DNA from 4 places in the Cedecea sp. B1(4) genome. Region 3 is predicted to be linked to each of the others. Evidence: predicted binding sites of a transcription regulator. Region 3 holds the regulator's gene; each other region holds the start of a gene.
The links. The regulator CRP, encoded in region 3, controls carbon source genes, mostly activating them, when cyclic AMP is high. The targets are predictions, from matches to a motif close to ATGTGANNNNNNTCACAT.
Positions count from the first base shown of each region.

Region 1: the regulator CRP is predicted to act here: its motif matches at 3,114-3,131, upstream of serC (3-phosphoserine/phosphohydroxythreonine transaminase).
Region 2: the regulator CRP is predicted to act here: its motif matches at 3,872-3,889, upstream of aaeR (HTH-type transcriptional activator AaeR).
Region 4: the regulator CRP is predicted to act here: its motif matches at 2,063-2,080, upstream of ACR6JA_RS16145 (PTS mannitol transporter subunit IICBA).

Region 1 is NZ_JCAHMZ010000001.1:70,351-76,341, forward strand. Features, by position in the region: gene focA (formate transporter FocA) at 1-726, opposite strand, end outside; gene ycaO (30S ribosomal protein S12 methylthiotransferase accessory factor YcaO) at 1,129-2,892, opposite strand; gene serC (3-phosphoserine/phosphohydroxythreonine transaminase) at 3,231-4,316, shown strand; gene aroA (3-phosphoshikimate 1-carboxyvinyltransferase) at 4,394-5,677, shown strand; gene cmk ((d)CMP kinase) at 5,870-5,991, shown strand, end outside.
Region 2 is NZ_JCAHMZ010000006.1:527,599-533,589, forward strand. Features, by position in the region: gene ACR6JA_RS15175 (NAD-dependent succinate-semialdehyde dehydrogenase) at 1-514, opposite strand, end outside; gene aaeB (p-hydroxybenzoic acid efflux pump subunit AaeB) at 614-2,575, opposite strand; gene aaeA (p-hydroxybenzoic acid efflux pump subunit AaeA) at 2,586-3,518, opposite strand; gene aaeX (p-hydroxybenzoic acid efflux pump operon protein AaeX) at 3,526-3,729, opposite strand; gene aaeR (HTH-type transcriptional activator AaeR) at 3,907-4,854, shown strand; gene tldD (metalloprotease TldD) at 4,872-5,991, opposite strand, start outside.
Region 3 is NZ_JCAHMZ010000007.1:12,970-18,960, reverse strand. Features, by position in the region: gene argD (bifunctional acetylornithine/succinyldiaminopimelate transaminase) at 1-361, shown strand, start outside; gene ACR6JA_RS15440 (YccS/YhfK family putative transporter) at 364-2,448, opposite strand; gene crp (cAMP-activated global transcriptional regulator CRP) at 2,511-3,143, opposite strand; gene ACR6JA_RS15430 (OsmC family protein) at 3,456-3,860, shown strand; gene ACR6JA_RS15425 (phosphoribulokinase) at 3,896-4,765, opposite strand; gene ACR6JA_RS15420 (YheU family protein) at 4,856-5,074, opposite strand; gene ACR6JA_RS15415 (hydrolase) at 5,076-5,991, opposite strand, start outside.
Region 4 is NZ_JCAHMZ010000007.1:171,149-177,139, reverse strand. Features, by position in the region: gene ACR6JA_RS16160 (glutathione S-transferase) at 1-216, opposite strand, end outside; gene ACR6JA_RS16155 (LysR family transcriptional regulator) at 282-1,172, opposite strand; gene ACR6JA_RS16150 (NAD(P)H oxidoreductase) at 1,273-1,872, shown strand; gene ACR6JA_RS16145 (PTS mannitol transporter subunit IICBA) at 2,339-4,258, shown strand; gene mtlD (mannitol-1-phosphate 5-dehydrogenase) at 4,402-5,550, shown strand; gene mtlR (mannitol operon repressor MtlR) at 5,596-5,991, shown strand, end outside.

The sequences.
Region 1 (5,991 bases), on a different contig from region 3:
GAAACTTTCCGGAGAAGACCCTACGGCAGTCCAGAATTCCGGGCTGGCAAAGTCACGAACCACGATAGCCATCGGGATCATGAACATATTTGCGATGCTGTGCTCAAAGCCGCTGGCAACAAACATGGCAACCGGAAGGATCATAGCAAACATTTTGTCCATCAGGCTGCGGCCGGAGTAGCTCATCCAGACGGCGAGACACACCATCAGGTTTGCCAGAATGCCAAGGCAGACGGCCTCAACAAACGTGTGGTGCATTTTATGATCTGCGGTTTGCAGGACATTCAGTCCCCATGCGCCGTTGGCGGTCATATACATGCCGGACAGCCAGATCAGCAGTACAAAGAGTAGAGCACCGATCAGGTTACCGATGTAGACGTTAGCCCAGTTACGCAGTAGCTGGCCCCAAGTGATACGGCCGCTGGCTTTGGCTACGACGATAAGCACGGTGGAGGTGAAAAGGTCAGCACCGCAGATAACGCAAAGAATTAAACCCAGTGAGAAGCATGTGCCGCCAATCAGCTTGGCAATCCCAAACGGAATCGTGGATGTGCCTGTGGTGGCGGTGATGTAGAACACGAAGGCAATCGAAATGAAGACGCCGGCGGTAATCGCTAAGTAAAAGGTCGTTAGCGGTTGTTTTGTTGCTTTATAGACGCCAGCATCTTCGGCAATTTTTGCCATCGCTGGTGGAAGTACTAGATCAAAAGGGTTGTCAGCTTTCACACTAACTCTCTCTTATTTAATTCGGCGAGGAGATACTAACAAAGCATTATAGAGTAAAAATTGATGTGGATCATATCTCGCCAAGCTAATAGGCACTGAAAAAGCAGGTGTTTACCTGTTTTTCATCTTATTTTATTGATTGTAAACGAAAAAATAAATTTTAATAATTATAGATAAAATTGAATTAAGCATCCCCCTTACGCGAAATTGGTTAATTATAATGGGGTATTTTTATATTTTGATAACATTATCGCCGCAGCCAAAAAATAACCATTTACCTGAGGTTAACCAAAAAATTACATAATAAATTATTATTGTTTTAATAATAAAAAGGGGCGCAAAAAAGCGCCCCGTAATATAGCTCAGACAAGGTGCAGTGCGCACCAGGAAGTTGTCAGGAAATTACTTTACCTGCCAATATTTGGCTTTAGCGCGCTGTAATTTTTCGTACGCGGCCAGCAGCGCCTGATGCGCCGGGAAAGCTTTCAGATCTTTATCCACTGGCTGCAGTCCATAAAAGGCCGCTTCACCGCTCATTGCCGCGCTGGCGGCATCCACGGCTTCAGCCCCGTACATACGGACGAAAGCGTTCAGGTATTGCAGAGGCTCACGCTCTTCTTCCTGTGACAACAGAAGCAGAGTTTGCAGGCAGCGGTAGTAGTTGGCACGCTCAGGACTAAAGATGGAAGCGTTGAACTCCATGGTCCATTCGGTCCAGATCAGTGCCTGCTCAAGATCGCCGCCCGCTAGCGCTAGCATGGCTTTCAGCTCGCCAATGCGCAGCGTGTACCAGCCGTTATCTTTCCCGGTTGCCAGGCCCAGTAACTCGCGTACGCGGGTAAAGTCATCGTGGCCTTCGTCGTCCAGTTGAGCAATCAGATCCAGGTAGTCCTGCTGCTCCCATTCGCTGTCCGGCAGCGCAAGAATCGTTTCACGCAGGTGGCTGCCCATACTGTTGTTGGCCAGCAGCAGGTCGTCGGCAGGGTAAATATCAGACATGCCTGGGACGATAATACGGCAGGCGTAAACGTCTAAATGCTCGTAGTCGGCGATATACACTTCTTTATCTTCCGACTTGAAGATAGCCATCAGCGTAGCGAACTCTTCTTCCGTTGTGCCAGCAAAGCTCCAGTCAGCAAACGGGTAATCTGCATCCTGCTTGAACATATCCCAGGAAATCAGGCCGCTGGAATCGATGAAGTGTGTTTCCAGGTTAGCGTGTTCAGCGACTTCTTCATCGTCGAAGGTTGGCGGCGTAAAGACATCCAGATCTTTCAGACCGCGCCCCTGCAGCAGCTCGGTGACGGTACGCTCCAGCGCTACGCCAAAATCAGGGTGCGCGCCGAAGGAAGCGAAACAGGTTCCGTTGGCCGGATTGAACAGCACGACGCAGATAACCGGGTACTTACCGCCCAGAGAACCGTCGTACGCAAAAATAGGGAAACCTTCAGCTTCAAGCGTTTTAATGGACTCCACGACGCCCGGATAGCGGGCCAGCACATCCTGTGGGATCTCTGGCAGGCTGATGCTTTCTGCGATAATGCGGTTTTTGATATGACGCTCGAAGACTTCAGACAGACCCTGGACCCGTGCTTCATTAGCCGTGTTGCCCGCAGACATGCCGTTGGAGACGTACAGGTTACCAATGATGTTCATCGGGATATAAACAGTTTGCAGATCTGACTGGCGGGTGAACGGCAGAGCACAAATACCGCGCTCTTCGTTCCCGGACTGCAGATCGATCAGCATCCCAGCGCCGACTTCGTTTTCCGGGTCGTAGAAAGCGCGCAGACGATCGTCGAGGATGCCCTCAGGCAGTTGGTCATCTTCCGGCAGCGGGAACCATTTCTCGTTCGGGTAATGCACGAACGGGCCGTTCGCAATCGTATTGCCCAGCCAGAAGTCGGCGAAGAAGTAGTTAGTCGACAGACGTTCAAAATATTCACCCAGCGCGGATGCCAGCGCGGCTTTTTTGGTCGCACCTTTACCGTTGGTGAAGCACAGGGCGCTGTCTTTGTCGCGGATATGCACCGACCAAACGTTTGGTACTGGATTAAGCCAGGAGGCTTCTTCGATATTAAAACCGAGGTCGGTCAGCTTTTTCTGGAAGCGAGCGATGGAGTCTTCCAGGGCGGCATCTTTGCCGGGGATAAATGTCTGGGTCATGGGGTTCACTTTAATGGTACGCAAAACGCGCAATGATACGGGTTTTACCGGGCAGACGCTATCCTCCGCACGGTGCAGGCGACGCTAGCATAACAGGCTATGCCTGCTTACAGTAACTCGCTGTTATGGTAGTAAAATGACTGGCCGCCAGTGGGCATGTCCGTCGTATTGCCTTGCCGTCGGAAATCGGGCAGTTTTTTCACTTGCCGGAAGATTGTGTTGTGTGATTTTGCTCACATTGGTCTTCCGCGAGGGATTAACCATTGCAACACTGCGCCGCTGAATGATAAAACCGATAATGTAATAAAAACTTATTGCTCGAGGCGTGGTGAGGGGAAATGACACAGGTATACAATTTTAGTTCTGGTCCGGCGATGCTGCCGGCTGAAGTACTTCGTCGTGCACAACAGGAGCTGTGCGACTGGCACGGTCTGGGCACTTCCGTAATGGAAATTAGCCACCGTGGTAAAGAGTTTATTCAGGTCGCTGAAGAGGCGGAAAAAGATTTTCGCGATCTGCTGCAAATCCCCTCCAACTATAAAGTTTTATTCTGCCACGGCGGTGGGCGCGGTCAGTTTGCAGGCGTGCCGCTGAATATTCTCGGTGACAAAACCACCGCCGACTATATTGACGGCGGCTACTGGGCAAATAGCGCAATTAAAGAAGCGAAAAAATACTGCCAGCCGGTTGCTCATGACGTGAAAATCACCGTGGACGGTAAACGTGCTATCAAGCCAATGAGTGAATGGCTGGTATCTGATAACAGCGCGTTTCTGCACTATTGTCCGAACGAGACAATTGACGGTATCTCAATCGATGAAACCCCAGATTTTGGTGATACCGTTGTTGCCGCCGATTTCTCTTCTACTATTCTGTCTCGCCCTATCGACGTTAGCCGTTTCGGCGTTATCTATGCTGGCGCACAGAAAAACATCGGCCCTGCCGGCCTGACGCTGGTTGTTGTTCGTGAAGATCTGCTAGGTAAGGCGCACAAATCGTGTCCGTCGATTATCGATTACACCGTGCTGAACGATAATGACTCAATGTTCAACACGCCGCCGACTTTTGCCTGGTATCTGGCAGGCCTGGTCTTTAAATGGCTGAAAGAGCAGGGCGGCGTTGCCTCGATGGATCGTATCAACCAGGCCAAGGCTGAGTTGCTGTACGGCGTGATTGATAATAGTGATTTCTATCGTAACGATGTTGCGGCTTCTAACCGCTCCCGGATGAACGTTCCGTTCCAACTTGCGGATAGCGCGCTGGACAAAGTGTTCCTTGACGAGTCCTTCGCTGCGGGCCTGCATTCCCTGAAAGGTCACCGCGTTGTAGGTGGTATGCGCGCCTCGATTTACAACGCGATGCCGCTCGATGGCGTCAAAGCGTTGACTGACTTCATGGTGGACTTCGAGCGTCGCCACGGTTAATTAATGCAGTAGCACTTCGCCCTGCGGCCCGTCTGCGGGGTTTTTATTCTGTTTGAGTTGAGAGTATTTTTCCCATGCTGGAATCCCTGACGTTACAACCCATCGCGCTGGTCGACGGCACCATTAATCTGCCAGGTTCAAAAAGCGTGTCTAACCGCGCGCTGCTACTGGCCGCGCTGGCCAATGGCACCACGGTGCTGACCAATTTGCTGGATAGCGATGATGTCCGCCATATGCTTAACGCGCTGAAGGCGTTGGGCGTGAGCTATACGCTTTCGGCGGATCGTACCCGTTGTGAAGTCACCGGCGTGGCCGGCCCTCTGCAGGCACATGGTGAGCTGGAACTCTTTTTAGGGAATGCTGGCACCGCTATGCGTCCGCTGGCTGCAGCGTTATGCCTCGGCAGTAGCAACATTGTGCTGACCGGCGAGCCGCGTATGAAAGAGCGCCCAATCGGCCATCTTGTCGATGCGCTGCGCCAGGGTGGAGCGAACATTGAGTACCTTGAGCAAGAAAATTACCCGCCGCTGCGTCTGCGTGGCGGCTTTGGCGGCGGCAAGGTTGAAGTGGACGGCAGCGTATCCAGCCAGTTCCTGACCGCGCTACTGATGACCGCACCTCTGGCTGCACATGACACTGAAATCACCATTAAAGGCGAGCTGGTTTCCAAACCTTATATCGATATCACGCTGCATCTGATGAAAACTTTCGGCGTGGAAGTTGAAAACCGCGACTATCGCAGTTTCCTGATTCGCGGCGCACAACAGTATCAATCCCCAGGGGCTTACCTGGTAGAAGGTGATGCCTCCTCCGCCTCTTACTTCCTGGCCGCTGGGGCAATTAAAGGTGGCGTGGTCAAAGTTACCGGCATCGGGCGGAACAGCGTGCAGGGCGATATTCGCTTTGCTGATGTACTTGAGAAAATGGGCGCGAAAGTGACCTGGGGCGATGACTTCATTAGCTGTGAACGTGGTGAGCTAAACGCGATCGACATGGATATGAACCATATCCCGGATGCGGCAATGACTATCGCGACCGCGGCCCTGTTTGCTAAAGGCACGACCACGCTGCGTAACATCTACAACTGGCGCGTAAAAGAAACCGATCGCCTGAGCGCAATGGCGACGGAATTACGAAAAGTTGGTGCAGAAGTTGAAGAGGGCGAAGACTATATTAGCGTTACGCCACCGGCTAAGCTGACGTTTGCTGAAATCGGCACTTACAACGATCACCGTATGGCGATGTGTTTCTCGCTGGTGGCGTTGTCCGATACGCCAGTAACGATTCTTGACCCTGGCTGCACGGCAAAAACCTTCCCTGATTATTTCGAGCAGTTAGCTCGCATCAGTACGCCTGTATAACGTTTGTAAAACCGCATCGTCTGATGCGGTTTTTCTTTCTCTCTACGATTCCTTACAGCGTCCGTTGCGCAATTCTTCTACACTCAGCCTGATTCCCGTGGATATTTGTCTGGAAAGATAACAGTCCTGGCGGTTGCGGCGTATAATGCGCGGCGTTTACCACCCGCGAATCCAGCGATAGAGGAGAAAACGATGACGGCATCCGCCCCGGTAATAACGATTGATGGCCCAAGTGGCGCCGGTAAAGGCACGCTTTGTAAGGCCATGGCCGAAGCGCTGCAGTGGCATCTGCTGGACTCTGGTGCGATTTATCG
Region 2 (5,991 bases), on a different contig from region 3:
GAGCAGGCCCGAGCTTGCGGGTCAGCATCGCCATGGGGAAATTCCACGGCGTGATTGCCGCGACTACGCCGACGGGTTCACGCGTGGCCAGAATGCGAGAACCGGGCTTAACCGGAGGAATAATCTCGCCGTTGGCGCGTTTGCCCTGTTCAGCAAACCACTGAATGAAGCTGGCGGCGTAATCCACTTCACCCTCAGCCTCTTTGAGCGGCTTCCCCTGCTCAAGGGTCATTAACCGGGCGAGCCAGCTCTTGTTCGCCAGCATCAGTTCAAACCAACGGTAGAGAATTTCAGATCGCTGTTTGGCAGTTTTCGCCCGCCAGGCGGGGAAAGCTTTGCTGGCGGCCTCAATCGCGGCTTCGGTTTCTCGTTTGCCGGCTCTTGCCACTCTAGCCACTATTTCTCCCGTAGCAGGATTCAGCACATCAAAAGTGTCTTCGAGCGAATGCCACTTGCCTGCGACCAGATAGCCGGTTTTAAAAAGCTCACTTTGCTGGAGTGTCTGATTCGTCATAATAGCTCCTGTTCCTAAGTGTTCATCCCATGGACCGCAGTTAAGTATAGATAGAAAAAAGCCGACGCAGGCGTCGGCTCTCAGTGCAAGGTTTTGGGCTCAGGCATTAATCAGCGTGTGCCGGTAGCGGTGCAAAATATCCGCCAGCCGCTTCACCGGCTCGGTGACCTGCCGCGGCGCTTCCCACAGGCGAAGCTTCTCTTGATAGATTTCCAGCTCGCCTAAAAGTCTTTCGTAATAGCGCTCTCGCTTATCATCACTGCTGGCAGAAATCACCTTATCTGCCGTTTTACGCAACTGCCGGTGGAAGGCAGAGAGATCGTCATTGACCGGGATAGGCGCATCGCGCAGGCGTTGATGTGCGATGATTAGCGTCAACGCAAGGCGATAACGATCTATGTCGCCCGGGAACATGTTCAACAGTAAAAACAGCTGCTGATACAGCGCTGGAAGGTGGTTCTCTTTCCGCCGGGCATTATTGGTCGTCAGCGCCGATACCGCAGCGGAGACAAACTGGTTCAGTAGCGTGCGGCCCGTGCGCTCTTTCGAATTATCTCGGATCAGCAGGATCACCATCATGGCCAGGAAGCAACCGACGATCTGCCCCAGCGCACTGTCGAGGAAGCTGCTGAAATGGAAAGTCATCGGGTTATCCAGCACGATAATATTTATCGTTCCGGCCAGCGCTCCCATAGAACCCAGCCGCCGTTTCTGCACCTCAATGCCCATAAAGAAACCCAGCAGGGCCAGACTGATACACAGCAGTAGCATACTCTGCTGCGTGGACGGCAGCACCACAAGGAAGTAGAACGCGCCGAGCGGCAGCGCCACCAGCATGCCATACAGGAAGTCGAGCGAAACCATGCGCGGGTTAGGCAGGCGCATTGCCAGCGCCGTCACCACCGCAATCATCACCATCGCGCCGCTGCCGGATGTCCAGCCGGTCCAGAGCCAGAACAGGCTTCCAAGCACGCAGGAAATAGTCGTGCGCCAGAAGTTAATCATCGCGTGATGGCCCTCGGCGGATTCCACCTTCACCACCGCTTCACCGTTCAGCACTTCTTCTTCAATCGCACTCACGCGGCTATTCCCAATAAACCCGCGCTTCAGCAACAGATAGCGGGTCGAGGCGGAAACCCAGGATCCGATGGTTATTGGCGTGGCCTTTTCGCCCATCGCAGATATCGCTCGGCGCAGCACTTTCATCCGCTTATAAACGTCGTCGGCGGTTTCCACTTCGACGGCAAAAAGCTGGCGGAATTCTGGCGTGACGTATTCGGGCCGGGTGTTTTGAATCAGGAAAGTTTCACAGGCCTGGGTGATCAGCGTCAGCGAAAGAGTGTTGATCGCTTTCAGTCGTCGGTTGGCCTTCGCCCAGCGGGCGGATTCCATATTCAGGTTGGCACGCATGCCGTTCAGCGCGGTGACTTTACGCACCAGACCGCTCCAGGCTTTATCCACCTCTTCTTTGTCGCCGTGGGCAATACAAAGCTGCATCAGGCGGTATTGGTCCACCAGCAGGTTATCCAGTTCCCGGTCAATCTCCTGCTTGATGGAACGCGGAGAAAACAGCAGGTCGGCGACGATGGCACACACAATCCCGATAACGATTTCGCTACAGCGTTCAACGGCAAACTGCGGCGTAGTCAGCGGAGCAACCTGAATAGTGACCACAATAATCAGTGCGGTGTAGCCCGCGAGGCCCCAGGCGTAGGAGTTTTCGACGCGAACAAGCGACGAGATCCAGGTACAGAATCCGGCCCAGATACAGCACACCAGCAGCATGACAACCGGGGCACGGATCAGCGTGATAATGATGACCAGCGCGGCCGCACAGCCAATAAATGTCCCGATAATGCGCAGCATCCCGCGGTAGCGTATGGCCCCGGAATAAGGCTCTCCTCCAGCGGCAAAGGCAGGCCCGGCGGCAACAATCGCGGCGGTCAGCACCGCCCAGCGCGGCGTTTCCAGCTCAAAGTGAAAACCGACAAACACCGCCAGAACAATGGCGAAAGCGAGCTTTATCGCAAAGCGGACGTGCAGCCTGGAAATGTTATACATAGCGGCCTGCTTAACCGAACTCGCGCAGACGATGCATCAGCTTAATAAAAGCTGAGTCATTCTCCGCTTTGCGGTCTTTTTCTCCCGTCACAACGACAGTGGCCGTTGTCCCGGCGGGATACAGATTTCCCATCTGTTCATCAAGGCGGATTCTGACCGGCACGCGCTGAGCAAGGCGCACCCATTCAAGGTTGGAGTCGACCGTTGCCATCCCTTTTGAATCACTGGTACTGCTGGCGTTCGTCACCCCGGCAGAGATGCTGTCGACGCTGCCGCGCAGCACGCGGTTACTGCCGAGCGGCGTGATCTGTACGCGATAGCCCGGACGAATGCCTTCCAGTTTGGTCTCTTCCATATAGGCCAGAATGTAGAACGAATTCTGTTTCACCAGCGCTACGGACGCCGCGCCGCGGTTAATAAATTCTCCGGTGTGCACGTTAAGGTTGGTTACCCAGCCGTCCGCTGGGGCACGAATGACCGTGCGCTGCAGGTCTAGTTTGGCCAGATCGCGCGTCGCCTGGGCTTTATCTAGCTGATGAAGAACGGTTTGCAGCGAGTTGTTGGACTGATCAATCTCTTCGCGCGACATGGCCTGAATGCCAAGGGAGTTACGCCGCCCGGCTTCACGACGCTTTTCAGAGGACAGCGCCTGGTAATAAGCCACGTCTGCTTCGGCCTGCTCGAGCGCTTTCTGGTAGCGCGGCTGGTCGATGGTGAACAGCACCTGGTCTTTTTTCACCAGTTGGTTGTCCTGAACGTTCACGCTGGTGATAAGCCCGGACACGTCCGGCGCAATAGCAACAACGTCAGCGGTGAAACGCGCGTCTCGTGTCCACGGGGATTCGGTGTAAAACACCCACGCACGGAAGATAGCGATGAAGGCCAGCAGCACCAGCAAAAGCGTGATAGCGGTACGGGTTATGTTTCTTGTTAGTATTTTCACATCAACCTCAAACGAACAAACGCGAAATCAGATAAAAAAGGCAGCAATAGAGCGCTGTATTGAATAATGCAGGGTGCCAGACAAAATCATAAATGCCGGTTGGGGTCAGCAGCCGACGCGCCAGCCAGAACGCGGCGAGCGACAGAATTAATTCGAAGAATATCGGCGGAAAGGAAAGACCGAATATTACGATAACCGGAAATAGACTCATTTTGACCTTGATAAGATAATGCAGGCGATACATAACTCGACGGCAAACCGCGACGGAGAGGCCAGAAAAGGCGGGCGAGCGTGCGGTATGAGTTATGTTAATAATAATATATTAACGTAACTGTTACCCTGTTATCTATAATGTGTGATCTAAATCACTTTTCACTCAGAGTGAACAATGGAACGACTGAAACGTATGTCGGTGTTTGCCAAAGTCGTTGAACTTGGCTCCTACACCGCTGCCGCAAGGCAGCTACAAATGAGCGTCTCTTCCATCAGCCAGATCGTGTCCAAACTGGAAGATGAGCTGCAGGTGAAACTGCTTAACCGCAGCACCCGCAGCATTGGCCTGACCGAAGCCGGCAAAATTTATTATCAAGGCTGCCGCAAAATGCTGCACGAAGCACAGGAAGTCCACGAGCAGCTTTACGCCTTTAACAACACGCCTATCGGCACGCTGCGCATCGGTAGCTCATCAACTATGGCACAGAATGTTCTCGCCGACATGACCGCCGAAATGCTGCGTGAACATCCCGGCCTGACCGTCAACCTGGTCACCGGCATACCGGCACCTGACCTGATTGCCGATGGTCTTGATTTGGTCATTCGCGTCGGCGCTTTGCAGGATTCGAGCCTGTTTTCCCGCAGGCTGGGGTCAATGCCAATGGTGGTTTGTGCCGCCAAAAGCTATCTGCACATTCACGGCACGCCGGAAAAACCCGCTGATTTGGCTAACCATTCATGGCTGGAATACAGCATCCGGCCGGATAACGAATTTGAGCTGATTGCGCCCGAAGGGATCTCGACCCGCCTGTTGCCGCAGGGCCGCTTTGTCACCAACGATCCGATGACGCTCAGCCGGTGGCTGAAAGCCGGGGCAGGTATTGGCTATGCGCCGCTGATGTGGGTGATCGACGAGATCAATAGCGGACAGCTGGAGATCCTCTTTCCGCGCTATCAGTCCGATCCCCGTCCGGTGTACGCGCTGTATACCGAAAAAGACAAACTGCCGCTGAAGGTGCAGGTATGTATTAACTATCTGACGAACTATTTTGTGAAGGTAGCGGAGCTTTATCAGGGCGTGCAGGGCAGGAACGGGAAAGCAAAACAAACGGGCCGGAGCTAGTCCGGCCTCATATTAACTCAGGCAGTGCCGCCCACGGTCAGGTTATCAACCTTCAGGGTTGGCTGGCCGACGCCAACCGGTAGGCTTTGGCCTTCTTTACCGCAGACGCCGACGCCGTTATCCAGCGCCAGATCGTTCCCAACCATCGAAATTTGCTGCATGGTTTCGATGCCGGACCCAATCAGCGTGGCGCCTTTCACCGCCTTGGTCACCTTCCCTTTTTCAATCAGGTAGGCTTCCGAGGTGGAGAACACAAACTTGCCGGAGGTGATTTCTACCTGGCCGCCGCCGAAGTTTGGCGCGAAGATACCGTAATCCACGGACTCGATAATCTCCTGCGGCGTAGATTTCCCGGCCAGCATGTAGGTGTTGGTCATGCGCGGCATCGGCAGATGGGCATAGGACTCACGGCGACCGTTCCCGGTAGGCGCAACGCCCATCAGGCGCGCATTCAGCTTGTCCTGCATATAGCCTTTAAGAATGCCGTTTTCGATCAGCACGTTGTACTGACCCGGCACGCCTTCGTCATCAATAGAGACGGAACCACGGCGGTTAGCCATCGTGCCATCATCCACCACGGTACAGAGTTCGGAGGCCACCAGCTGGCCCATCTGGCCGCTGAAGACCGAAGTACCGCGACGGTTAAAGTCGCCTTCCAGACCGTGCCCGACCGCTTCGTGCAGCAGCACGCCTGGCCAGCCTGCGCCCAGTACCACCGGAAGCATTCCCGCCGGGGCCGCAACGGCGGACAAATTAACCATCGCCATGCGCACGGCTTCTTTCGCCCAGGCATCAGCCCGTACTTCGCCGTTCACGCTTTCCAGGAAATACTCATAGCCAAAACGACCGCCGCCGCCGCTTGCACCGCGCTCGCGTTTGCCGTCTTCTTCAACCTGAACGCTAACCGACAGGCGCACCAGAGGGCGAACATCTGCCGCCAGCGTCCCGTCCGTGGCCGCAACCAGGATCAATTCATACACGCCAGTCAGGCTGGCGCTAACTTCCTGCACGCGGGCATCTGCAGAGCGTGCAACGCTGTCCACGCGTCTCAGGATGTCGAGCTTCTCTTCACGCGTCATGCTTAGCAGCGGATCGGCGCTGGTATAAAGCGCACTATGCGGAACGTTACCCAGCGTA
Region 3 (5,991 bases):
CAACCCATTGGCCTGTGCGGTGGCCGGGGCGGCTTTCGATATCATCAACACGCCGGAAGTTCTCAAAGGTGTGGCGGACAAACGTCAGCTTTTCGTTGAACAACTGCAAAAGATAAACGCACAGTTCGATCTTTTCAGCGACATTCGTGGCATGGGACTGTTGATTGGTGCAGAGCTTAACGAGAAGTACAAAGGGCGTGCCCGCGAGTTTCTCTACGCTGGCGCGGCAGAAGGTGTGATGGTATTGAACGCCGGGCCGGACGTTATGCGCTTCGCGCCTTCGCTTATTGTCGAGGACGCGGATATCCTGGAAGGGATGCAGCGTTTCGCCAAAGCGGTTGCCAGCGTGGTAGCCAGCTAAGGCTAACCCGAGCGTCGCAGACGGCGGTTGAGCCAGATCCCATGATGAGGCCGCTGGCGCCAGGCGACCGAGGAGATGGTATGCATGGTGTTCAGGTGGCCAATAATCCGCTGTAAATGCTGCTCCATGGTGCTTAACGGCCCCGTGGGCAGCGTGTCCGATTCCAGGATATTCGCGTCGTTCGACCCGCCAGGCCCGTCATACTCCAGCCTTTGCTGGCATCGCTGTAACCCAATCTCACAAGACTGTAGATATTTCTGCGCCAGGTCCGGCGTCAGCATGTTGTGTTCGCGCGCCAGCGTGGTCATGGCGTTGATATGCTCGACGATGAACTGGCTGTGCGTCACCCAAAGTTTCATGTCTGCCAGGTAGTGGGAGTTAAAGCCTGGCTCCTGCATCGCCTGATTGAGCGAGTTAAACAGCGCATTGTGCGCCTGGTTGACCCGCATACGCTGCCAGGCCAGCGGCGTGGGCTCTGGATCGTTGCTCAATATCAGCCGAATAGCATCCTGATCTGCCTCCAGCGCGTCGTGGGCGTTCTGACGCAATAGGCCGGTTTGCCACTGTGGCCACAGCCAGATCATGCCGCCAAAGGCGATCAGGCAGCCAAGAAGAGTGTCTATGAGCCTGGGAATGATGTAACTCTCGGCGCTGAGGGTAATGAGCTGCAGGGTATATACCGCCGTGACGGTAAAGCCAATGGTGGCCCAGCCGTAGCTTTTGCGGATAAACAGGTAGCTCACCAGCGTAATCATTAACATCGCCAGCAGGGTGTAGCTGTCCGGGACGTGGAAGTGCAGGGTGATACCCGCGATACACAGCCCTGCCATGGTGCCTGCCGCCCTGTGAACAATGCGCACCCGCGTTGCACCGTAGCCGTTTTGCGTCACGAACATCACCGTCATTAGGATCCAATACGGCTTTGGCAGGTGTAAGAAGGAGCCCAGCAGGCTGGCAATGGTCAACATCACACCTAAGCGCGCGGAGCTGCGCAAAGCGGAGGATTTGAACGAGAGATAGCTTTTCAGGGCCGGGAAAAACGGTAAACGGCGTTCCCTGTCCTCCATTAAATCCCTCACGTACAGCGGCCGCTGGGTTTTCAGTACCCGGGCAATGCGGCTGAAGTGGTAATGGCAGAACTGCCCCACTGGATTGTCCGGGTTCTGGCGAGCTATTTTTTCCAGGGCGTCGATCTGCTTATCCATGGTAAAGCGCGTTGGATAGCGGTGATAAAGAATATCGTCTGCCAGCACGCGCAGGCGCGCGGCGATGGTTTGGGCATTCCAGCGGATCACCGCCTCGGCATGGCTTTGCTCGACCAGTTTTTGCACCTCTTCAGGCTGGTGCAGGCTTACCGAAATGTGTTCCTGCAGATCCAGCGCAACCTGGAAAGCGCGTAATAGACGCTTGTAGCCGTTTTGCTGGTTGGCCGATAGCATATGCAGCTGCTGATAGCAGGTGGTGATCAGATCGACGGCTTTTTGTTGGCGGGCCAGCAGCGGCGGCAGCGCTTTTTCCGGGTCGGTATGCTGGGTCAGCAGGCTGTATTTTGCTTCGCAGTAATCTGCCAATTGGCGGTACAGCAGGCTGAGCGACTCCCTGAGCGGCTGTTCGCGCCAAAGCCGGAACCAGAACCAGTTGAAAGCGCCGTACCAGATGGTACCGAAGATATAGAGCACCATCGGTTTCCATATAGGCATGTTACCGGCCATGCTGAGCGTAAAAATAGCGGCGATCAGCGATGCGGGCAGCAGGCGAGCGTGAAGTGAACTGATTTCCGCCGTCACGCCGAGCAGCAGAGCCATGACGATCAATATTGCCGGCAGCGGGATGTGGGTATAGAGCAGCAGAAGCTGCAGGATAAGGCTGCTGAGGGCGAACAGGCTGCCGCCTATAATCAAACGTTTGAAGAAGCGTTTGTGTGGTGTGTCCAGCCCGGCAATGTTGCAGCAGGCGGGAACTAACGAGAAGAGCAGGCCGTTTTGCAGGCTGCCAAGCAGCAGGCCGACAGCCACGGGAAGACACAGCACCAGCGTTTGCCGCAGCGCGTAGTTAACTTCCGGGTGGTAAATTAATCTCTTCCACATAGCCTGAATTGTAGAGACAAAAAAGGCGTGTTACCGAAGCGACACGCCTTTATAAGGGCTAATTAACGGGTGCCGTAAACGACAATCGTTTTACCGTGGGCGGAAATGAGGTTCTGATCTTCCAGCATTTTCAGAATACGGCCAACGGTTTCGCGGGAGCAGCCCACGATCTGACCGATTTCCTGGCGGGTGATTTTGATTTGCATCCCGTCCGGGTGGGTCATGGCATCCGGCTGTTTAGCCAGGTTAAGCAGCGTCTGAGCGATGCGGCCGGTCACGTCGAGGAAGGCAAGGTTGCCAACTTTCTCAGAAGTCACCTGCAGGCGGCGCGCCATCTGGGAAGAAAGACGCATCAGGATATCCGGGTTGACCTGAATCAGCTGACGGAATTTTTTATAGGAAATTTCAGCTACTTCACAGGCTGTTTTGGCACGAACCCAGGCGCTACGCTCCTGACCTTCTTCGAATAAACCTAATTCACCAATGAAATCACCCTGATTCAGATAAGAAAGGATCATCTCCTTGCCTTCTTCATCTTTAATCAGAACAGCTACGGAGCCTTTGACGATGTAGTACAGCGTCTCCGCCTTTTCACCCTGGTGAATCAGCGTGCTCTTCGACGGATACTTATGAATGTGGCAATGAGACAAGAACCATTCGAGAGTCGGGTCTGTTTGCGGTTTGCCAAGCACCATGCGCGGTTATCCTCTGTTATAAACTGGCTACCAAAGACAAGACGTGGAACCTCTTGTCTGGCGTTGCAATCGTGAAATTTTCCCAAGCCCTGGGAGCTGGCGGGCAGGTTAACCCTGCGGCCTGTAATTAGTCGTTTCCTCTGCTTACGGCATAAACGTCTCTGTATCGCAGCAGCATCCGGATTGTTTTAGCATAGCTTTTGGTTAGTGTCTTGTATTGTCTCGTTTCAGCATGACCTGGATCGCCTTACGTTGCCAGTTTTCACGTAGACGCGTAATCTGAAAGAAATTTTTATTACGGGAGTAGGTAAAATGCAGGCACGTGTTAAATGGGTGGAAGGCATGACCTTCCTCGGCGAATCCGCTTCTGGCCACCAAGTTCTGATGGACGGTAACTCCGGGGATAAAGCGCCAAGCCCGATGGAAATGCTGCTGATGGCCGCGGGCGGTTGTAGCTCAATTGACGTGGTGTCGATTCTGCAAAAAGGCCGCCATGATGTGACGGATTGTGAGGTGAAACTGACTTCCGAACGTCGTGAAGAAGCACCGCGTCTGTTTACCCGCATCCATCTGCATTTTGTTGTGACCGGGAAAGAGCTGAAAGAAAGCGCGGTTGCCCGCGCCGTTGAGCTGACCGCAGAGAAATATTGCTCGGTGACGTTGATGCTGGAGAAAGCCGCCGAGATTAGCCACAGCTACGAAATTATTGAAGCGTAAGTAGAAAAGGGCGGTGTAAAGCCGCCCTCACGCTATCAGGCAATTTTCCTGCCTTCCGCCAGCCGCTGCACCAGCGGGGCCATGATCAGCTCCATCGCCAGCCCCATTTTCCCGCCCGGTACCACCAATGTATTGATGTGGGAGATAAACGACCCCTGCAACATCGCCAGCAGATAAGGGAAGTCGATGTCGTCCAGCCCACGGAAGTGAATGACCACGAAGCTTTCGTCCAGCGACGGAATGGCTCGCGCGGCAAACGGGTTAGAGGTGTCTACGGTCGGAACGCGCTGGAAGTTGATATGGGTACGTGAGAACTGCGGCGTAATGAAGTTGATGTAATCGTCCATGGATCGCACTACGGAATCCATCACCGCTTCCCGTGAATGGCCGCGTTCGCTGGTATCGCGCACCAGTTTCTGAATCCATTCCAGGTTAACGATGGGCACCACGCCTACCAGTAAATCGACGCAGTCGGCGACGTTATGTTGAGGGGTGACTACACCGCCGTGCAGGCCTTCGTAAAACAGGACGTCAGTGGGCTCCGGGAGCGGCTGCCAGGGCGTAAAAGTGCCCGGCACTTGGTTCCACGGCACCGCTTCATCGTAGGTATGCAGGTATTTACGTGCTTGCCCTTTGCCGGTCTGGCCGTATTCGATAAAAGTTCGTTCCAGTAACCCGAAGTCGTTGGCGTCTGGCCCAAAGTAACTAATATGGCGGCCAGCATCGCGTGCCTTGCGGATGGCCATGTCCATTTCCGGGCGGGTATAGCGGTGGAAACTGTCGCCTTCAACTTCGGCGGCGCGCAGGTTGAGCTGCTGGAAAATCTTGCGGAAAGCGAGGCTGGTGGTCGTGGTACCGGCGCCGCTGGAACCTGTGACCGCAATAACCGGGTGTTTGGCTGACATAGGGTGAAAACTCCGTGAGGGATCGGAAAAGAGATCTGTATCTGCTTGTTATACTTTTCAGCCAGTATAGATCACCCTGCCAGTCAGCGGTCAGCCGCGAAACTGCCCGCGCGGCATAATGTTCACCGTTTCATGGAGTTCAGACCAAACCAGCACGGCCTCGCCGTTTTGTAACTGGCGCTTCACGTCGGCGACTTTTTGCGTCAACGAGCGCTCCTGCTCACCATAATCGGTGCCTTCCCGTAATACAAAAGATTCAATCAAATTGTCGAGCGTTTCAGGGTCGAGATCTTGCCAGGGAATGATCATTTCAGTGGTCCAGGAAGCGGGTTAGCCAATCGGGAATGCGCTGCTCAAGCCACATCTGTGGGCGCAGCAGAGTCCCGCCGACAAAGCCAACATGGCCGCCGTAAGTCGTGAGCTGGTAGTGGATATTGGGCGGCAGCGTTTCGCGATCCGGGATGACGTGGTGATCCATAAACGGGTCGTCTTTGGCGTGGATAATCAGCGTCGGAGCGGCAATTTCCGGCAAAAGCGGCATGGCGCTGCACTGGCGATAGTAGTCCAGCGCGTCGGCAAAGCCATGGATCTTCGAGGTAATTAAGTCATCGAACTCGCGAATGCGGCGCAGGCTTTTCAGCTTGCGGAGGTCGATAGGCAGCGAGCCAGGGTAGCTCTTCAGCTTACGGGCGGCATTTTTCTTCAGCAGATTCAGCAGGTAATGCTGGTAGACGCGCGAGAAGCCCTGCTCCATGTGGTAGCAACACTGCTCAAGCATCAGCGGGGCGGAAACAATCACGCCTGCTTTCAGCGTGCAGGCAGCGCCCTGTTTTGCCATCAGGCAGGCGAGCATGTTCCCACCCAGCGAAAAACCAACTGCGGCGGTGGGGACTTCACCGTAGCGCTGATTTAACCATTCGAGAAAGTAAGTGCCGTCTTCGGTTTCGCCGGAGTGATAAATGCGTTCTTTACGGTTCGGCACGCCGCTGCAGCCGCGAAAATGCATCACCACGCCCAGCCAGCCGCGTTTTTTCGCCGCTTCTATCATGCCGTGAGCATAGGGGCTGTGGAGGCTGCCTTCCAGTCCGTGAAACACGACCAGGCGAGGTTTGTGCATAGCGGTTTGCGGATCTTCGCTCCACGCAAGATCGACAAAATCCCCGTCCGGCATATCCAGTCGCTGCCAGTGGGGTTTGAAATTGATTCGACGACGAATCAAACGTGGG
Region 4 (5,991 bases), 160 kb from region 3:
CAGCTCAAGGTATTGGGCGATGATTGGCGAATCAAACCAGCGCTCGCCTTCATCGGTAATAAGCGTTGGGACTTTGCCTAGCGGGTTGTACTGCGGAGCCGGGCTGTCGCCAACCCACGGGTTGACGTTAATAAATTCAAAACTGAGGCCTTTTTCAAGCAGGATGACCGAGATCTTTCGTACATAGGGGCTGGTGTAATTACCGATCAGTTTCATGACATTATCCGTTTTTGCCAACTTGAGGTAAGTATGAAACAGATACTCAACATTGGTGAAAAAGTCTACGCCTGCTGCGCTTTTATGTAATCAACGAATGCACGCAGCGCGCTGGGCATGTATTGCCGATTTGGGTAATAGAACTGGAACGGCGGCAGCTCAGGCAGCCAGTCTTCGAGCATTGAAACCAACCTGCCGCTTGCCAGGTGTTCTTCTACCTGTTGTTTGTAGAGATAGCCGATGCCTGCGCCGCACAGCACCGCTTCCAGCTCAGAGTCGAGATCGTCCACGATGATGTTGCCGCACGGCGTCACTTCCAGCTTGCCTTCCGGCCCGTAAAACTCCCAGCAATAGGGGCGACCGCTGTGAAATCGGAAGATAACGCTGCAGTGATTAACTAGCTCGCGCGGGTGCATTGGCGCAGGGTTTTGCGCCAGGTATTCCGGCGTGGCAACGACGCAAATCTTCGCTTTTGGGCCGATGGGAACGGCAATCATGTCTTTTTCCACCGTGGTGCTCAGGCGTATCCCGGCGTCGTACTCCTGCTTCACGATGTCCACCAGCCTGTCGTCGGTGGTCACTTCGACTTTGATGTCGGGATAGCGGGCGGTAAACCCGGCGACCAGCGGCATCAGCACAAGGCTTGAAGCCAGCCGCGAACTGTTGATTTTGAGGGTGCCCATCGGCGTGTCCCGAAACGAGTTCACCTCATCGAGAATGGTATGAATCTCGTCGCAAGCCGGGCGCAGGCGCTCGTAGAGGTTGTTGCCAGCCTCGGTCAACGAGACGCTGCGGGTGGTGCGGTTGAACAGCCGAATTTTCAGGCGCTGCTCGAGCTGTTTGATGCCGTGGCTGATCGCCGAAGGAGACAGCCCCAGCTCGTCCCCTGCGGCGCGAAAGCTTTTGTGCCGCGCCACGGCGATAAAGGTCGCGAAGTCGGTAAAATTTAGCGCCATTAGTGAAAATCCTTCATTAACCCATCTCAAATACTACGTTTTACAGAATTATCCAGCGGTCGTAAAGTGAACGCACATCCCCACTGGCTGAGGTAACTCCATGAAATCAGAGAATATGTATATTATTTGGGCGCACCCGCGCAGCGAGTCGTTAACCGCGCAGGTGGTGCAGGAAATTCAGGGCGAGGCGGCCGAACGCGGCATTAACGTCTCCTCCCTCGATCTGTACCGCAGCGGCTTTAACCCGGCGCTGGGCATGGAAGATGAGCCGGACTGGAACAACCCGCAGAAACAGTATTCCCCGGAAGTTCATCGCTTGTTTGGCGAGTTAGAAGATAAAGACACCCTGGTCGTGGTGTTCCCGGTGTGGTGGTACAGCTTCCCGGCCATGCTCAAAGGCTATCTGGATCGCGTGTGGAACTACGGCCTGGGCTACGGGCCAGGTAGCACGCTGGGAAATAAGAAAATCCGCTGGGTGGCGCTGGTCGGCGGCTCACAGGCCGGGTTTGCGAAATATGGCTGGGAAAAAAACATGGCCGATTATATTCACGGCTCCATGGGGTATCTGGGTGTGGAAGATGCAAAAATTGAGTTCCTCTATAACACCATCGGCGTGGAAGAGGGGATTGGCGACAGCGACGCCCATTACCAGCAGCTGTTTTCTCAGGCGCGCGGCATTGTCGCGGATTTAGATAACTAACTTTTCATTCCAGCGCGGCATTCAACGTCGCGCTTTCTGCCAGCCGCTTCGCTGTAATTTACTTTCATCCCTTTCTTGCCCGCCGTTTGTTGTCAACGCCCAGATTTTAACTGGATCACATTAGGATTAATCTGCCCTAAAATACTTTGTGAAGTAGATCACAAATGAATAACAAAAACGCCATAACAAAATGTGATTTTAGTCACATTAAAAGGTCAATCAGGGTTAAAAATTCCACGGTGTACTTTTTTTACACTGCAATTATGTGATCGTCATCACTCAATGTGGATAGTGGATCCCTGGATATTAGTGATCTAAATCACATAATTGGGCGGTTGCTGGACAGCTTAACGATTCAGTGCCAGATTCGCGTCACTTTACTGCATAAGGCCGGCGACCCTGCCGCTACGTTAACAATAAACCTCGGGCTGCTTTTCAGCGCGGAACACCAACAAGGGGTATGTGTATGTCATCCGATATCAAGATCAAAGTGCAAAGCTTTGGTCGTTTCCTCAGCAATATGGTTATGCCAAATATCGGGGCGTTTATCGCCTGGGGTATTATCACGGCCTTATTTATTCCTACCGGATGGTTGCCAAACGAAACGCTAGCGAAGCTGGTAGGCCCGATGATCACTTACCTGCTGCCGCTGCTGATCGGCTTTACCGGTGGTCGCCTGATTGGCGGTGACCGCGGCGGCGTGGTGGGTGCGATTACTACCATGGGCGTTATCGTCGGTGCAGATATGCCGATGTTCCTCGGCGCAATGATTGCGGGTCCTCTGGGCGGCTGGGCAATCAAACACTTCGACAAATGGGTCGACGGTAAAATCAAATCCGGCTTTGAAATGCTGGTGAACAACTTCTCTGCCGGTATCATCGGGATGATCCTGGCGATTCTGGCGTTCCTCGGCATCGGCCCTGCGGTTGAAGTCCTGTCCAAAGTTCTGGCGGCAGGCGTTAACTTCATGGTTGTGCACGACATGCTGCCGCTGGCATCTATCTTCGTAGAACCAGCTAAAATCCTGTTCCTGAACAACGCCATCAACCACGGTATCTTCTCGCCGCTGGGTATTCAGCAGTCCCACGAACTGGGCAAATCCATCTTCTTCCTGATTGAAGCGAACCCGGGTCCGGGTATGGGTGTTCTGCTGGCGTACATGTTCTTTGGGCGCGGTAACGCCAAGCAGTCTGCAGGCGGCGCGGCAATCATCCACTTCCTGGGCGGTATCCACGAAATTTACTTCCCGTACGTGCTGATGAACCCACGTCTGATCCTGGCCGTTATCCTCGGCGGCATGACCGGCGTGTTCACCCTGACCGTGCTGAATGGCGGCCTGGTGTCTCCGGCATCCCCTGGTTCTATCCTGGCAGTGCTGGCGATGACCCCGAAAGGCGCGTACTTCGCTAACATCGCGGCCATCTGTGCGGCAATGGTTGTTTCCTTCGTGGTCTCCGCCATCTTGCTGAAAACCAGCAAGGTGAAAGAAGAAGACGACATCGAAGCTGCGGCTCGCCGTATGCAGGAAATGAAAGCCGAATCTAAAGGTGGCGCAGCGCCGCTGGCGGTCGGTGCAGGCCTGTCTAACGACCTGAGCCACGTGCGTAAAATCATCGTTGCCTGCGACGCAGGGATGGGCTCCAGCGCCATGGGCGCAGGCGTGCTGCGTAAGAAAGTGAACGACGCTGGCCTGAAAAATATCTCCGTGACCAACTGCGCGATCAACAGCCTGCCGGACGACGTTGACCTGGTGATTACCCACCGCGACCTGACCGAGCGTGCGATGCGCCAGGTGCCGCAGGCGCAGCATATCTCCCTGACCAACTTCCTCGACAGCAGCCTGTACGCCAACCTGGTTGAGCGTCTGGTGGCTTCTCAGAACTTGAGTCAGAAAGAAGAAAAAGTCATGCATAGCCTGGAAGACAGCTTTGTTTCCAGCGAAGACGCGGTGTTCAAGCTGGGCGCGGGTAACGTGTTCCTCGGCCTGAAAGCCAGCAACAAAGAAGAAGCGATTCGCTTCGCTGGTGAACAGCTGGTGAACGGCGGTTACGTGCAGCCGGAATACGTGGACGCGATGTTTGAGCGCGAGAAACTGACCCCGACCTACCTGGGCGAAGGTATCGCGGTTCCTCACGGCACCGTGGAAGCAAAAGACCGCGTGCTGAAAACCGGCGTAGTGTTCTGCCAGTACCCTGAAGGCGTTCACTTCGGTGAAGAGCCGGAAGATGTGGCCCGACTGGTGATCGGTATTGCAGCCCGCAATAACGAGCACATCCAGGTCATCACCAGCCTGACCAATGCGCTGGATGATGAGTCGGTGATTGAGCGCCTGGCGCACACCACCAGCGTCCAGGAAGTGCTGGATTTGCTGGCCGGTAAGAAATAAGACCCTGCCCCTCACTCCGGAGGGGCAGCAGGTGCAAAGCATTATTCCCTCTCCCCTTTGGGGAGAGGGCTAGGGTGAGGGGATTCGCATACAGTATCCTTACCCCAGCCCTCACGGGTGAAATAATCAGGAAGGTTAACGCAATGAAAGCATTACATTTTGGTGCAGGTAATATCGGTCGTGGCTTTATCGGTAAACTGCTGGCGGACGCCGGTCTGCAGCTGACTTTTGCCGACGTAAACCAGGTGGTTCTGGATGCCCTGAACGCGCGTCACAGCTACCAGGTTCACGTAGTCGGCGAGCAGCAGCAGATTGATACCGTCTCCAACGTGAATGCCGTCAGCAGCATCGGCGACGACGTTGTGGCCCTTATCGCTCAGGTTGATCTGATCACCACCGCCGTCGGCCCGGTTGTGCTGGAGCGCATCGCGCCAACGCTTGCCAAAGGCCTGGAGCTGCGCCGCGCGAACGGCAACGAAACGCCGCTGAACATCATCGCCTGTGAAAACATGGTGCGTGGCACTAGCCAACTGAAAGAGCACGTGAAGAAAGCGCTGTCTGCTGACGCGTGGGCGTGGGTAGAGCAGCACGTTGGCTTTGTCGATTCTGCGGTTGACCGCATCGTTCCGCCGTCTGAATCCGCCACTAACGATCCGCTGGAAGTGACCGTGGAGACTTTCAGCGAGTGGATTGTCGATAAAACCCAGTTTAAAGGTGACCTGCCGAACATACCTGGCATGGAACTTACTGATAATCTTATGGCGTTTGTCGAGCGCAAGCTCTTCTCGCTGAATACCGGGCATGCTATAACCGCGTACCTCGGTCAGCTGGCCGGGCATCAGACTATCCGCGATGCCATTCTTGATGAGAAAGTGCGCGCCGTAGTGAAAGGGGCGATGGAAGAGAGCGGTGCTGTGCTGATTAAGCGCTACGGCTTTGAAGCCGACAAACATGCCGCGTACATCAAGAAAATCCTCGGTCGTTTCGAAAACCCGTATCTGAAGGATGACGTGGAACGCGTTGGCCGCCAGCCGCTGCGTAAACTCAGCGCGGGTGACCGCCTGGTTAAGCCGCTGCTGGGGACGATTGAGTACGGTTTGCCTCACGTGAACCTGATCAAAGGGATTGCGGCGGCAATGCATTACCACAGCGAGCAGGACCCGCAGGCGCAGGAGCTGAAACAGCTGCTGGCAGCGAAAGGTCCGCAGGCGGCACTGGCGGAAGTGTCCGGTCTGGATGCGAACAGCGACGCCGTGACTGAGGCGGTGAAGGCGTATAACGCCATAGCGTAACCCTATGCAGGCGCGGTGGATACCGCGCCTGAAACATGTTTAGTGATGCAGGCAAAAATGGAAGAAACCCAGGCCTTTGAAAACCGCGTGCTTGAGCGACTGAATGCCGGCAAAACCGTAAGAAGCCTGCTGATTGCTGCCGTCGAGCTGTTAACCGAAGCGGTAAATATCCTGGTGCTGCAGGTGTTCCGCAAGGACGACTACGCGGTGAAATATGCGGTTGAGCCACTGCTGGACGGCGACGGCCCGCTGGGCGACCTGTCGGTACGCCTGAAGCTTATCTACGGGCTGGGCGTGTTGAACCGTGCCGAGTACGAAGACTGTGAGCTGCTCATGGCGCTCCGGGAAGAGCTGAACCACGACGGCAACGAGTACAGCTTCACCGATGACGAAATGCTTGGCCCGTTTGGCGAGCTGCACTGCGTGACGGCGCTGCCGCCG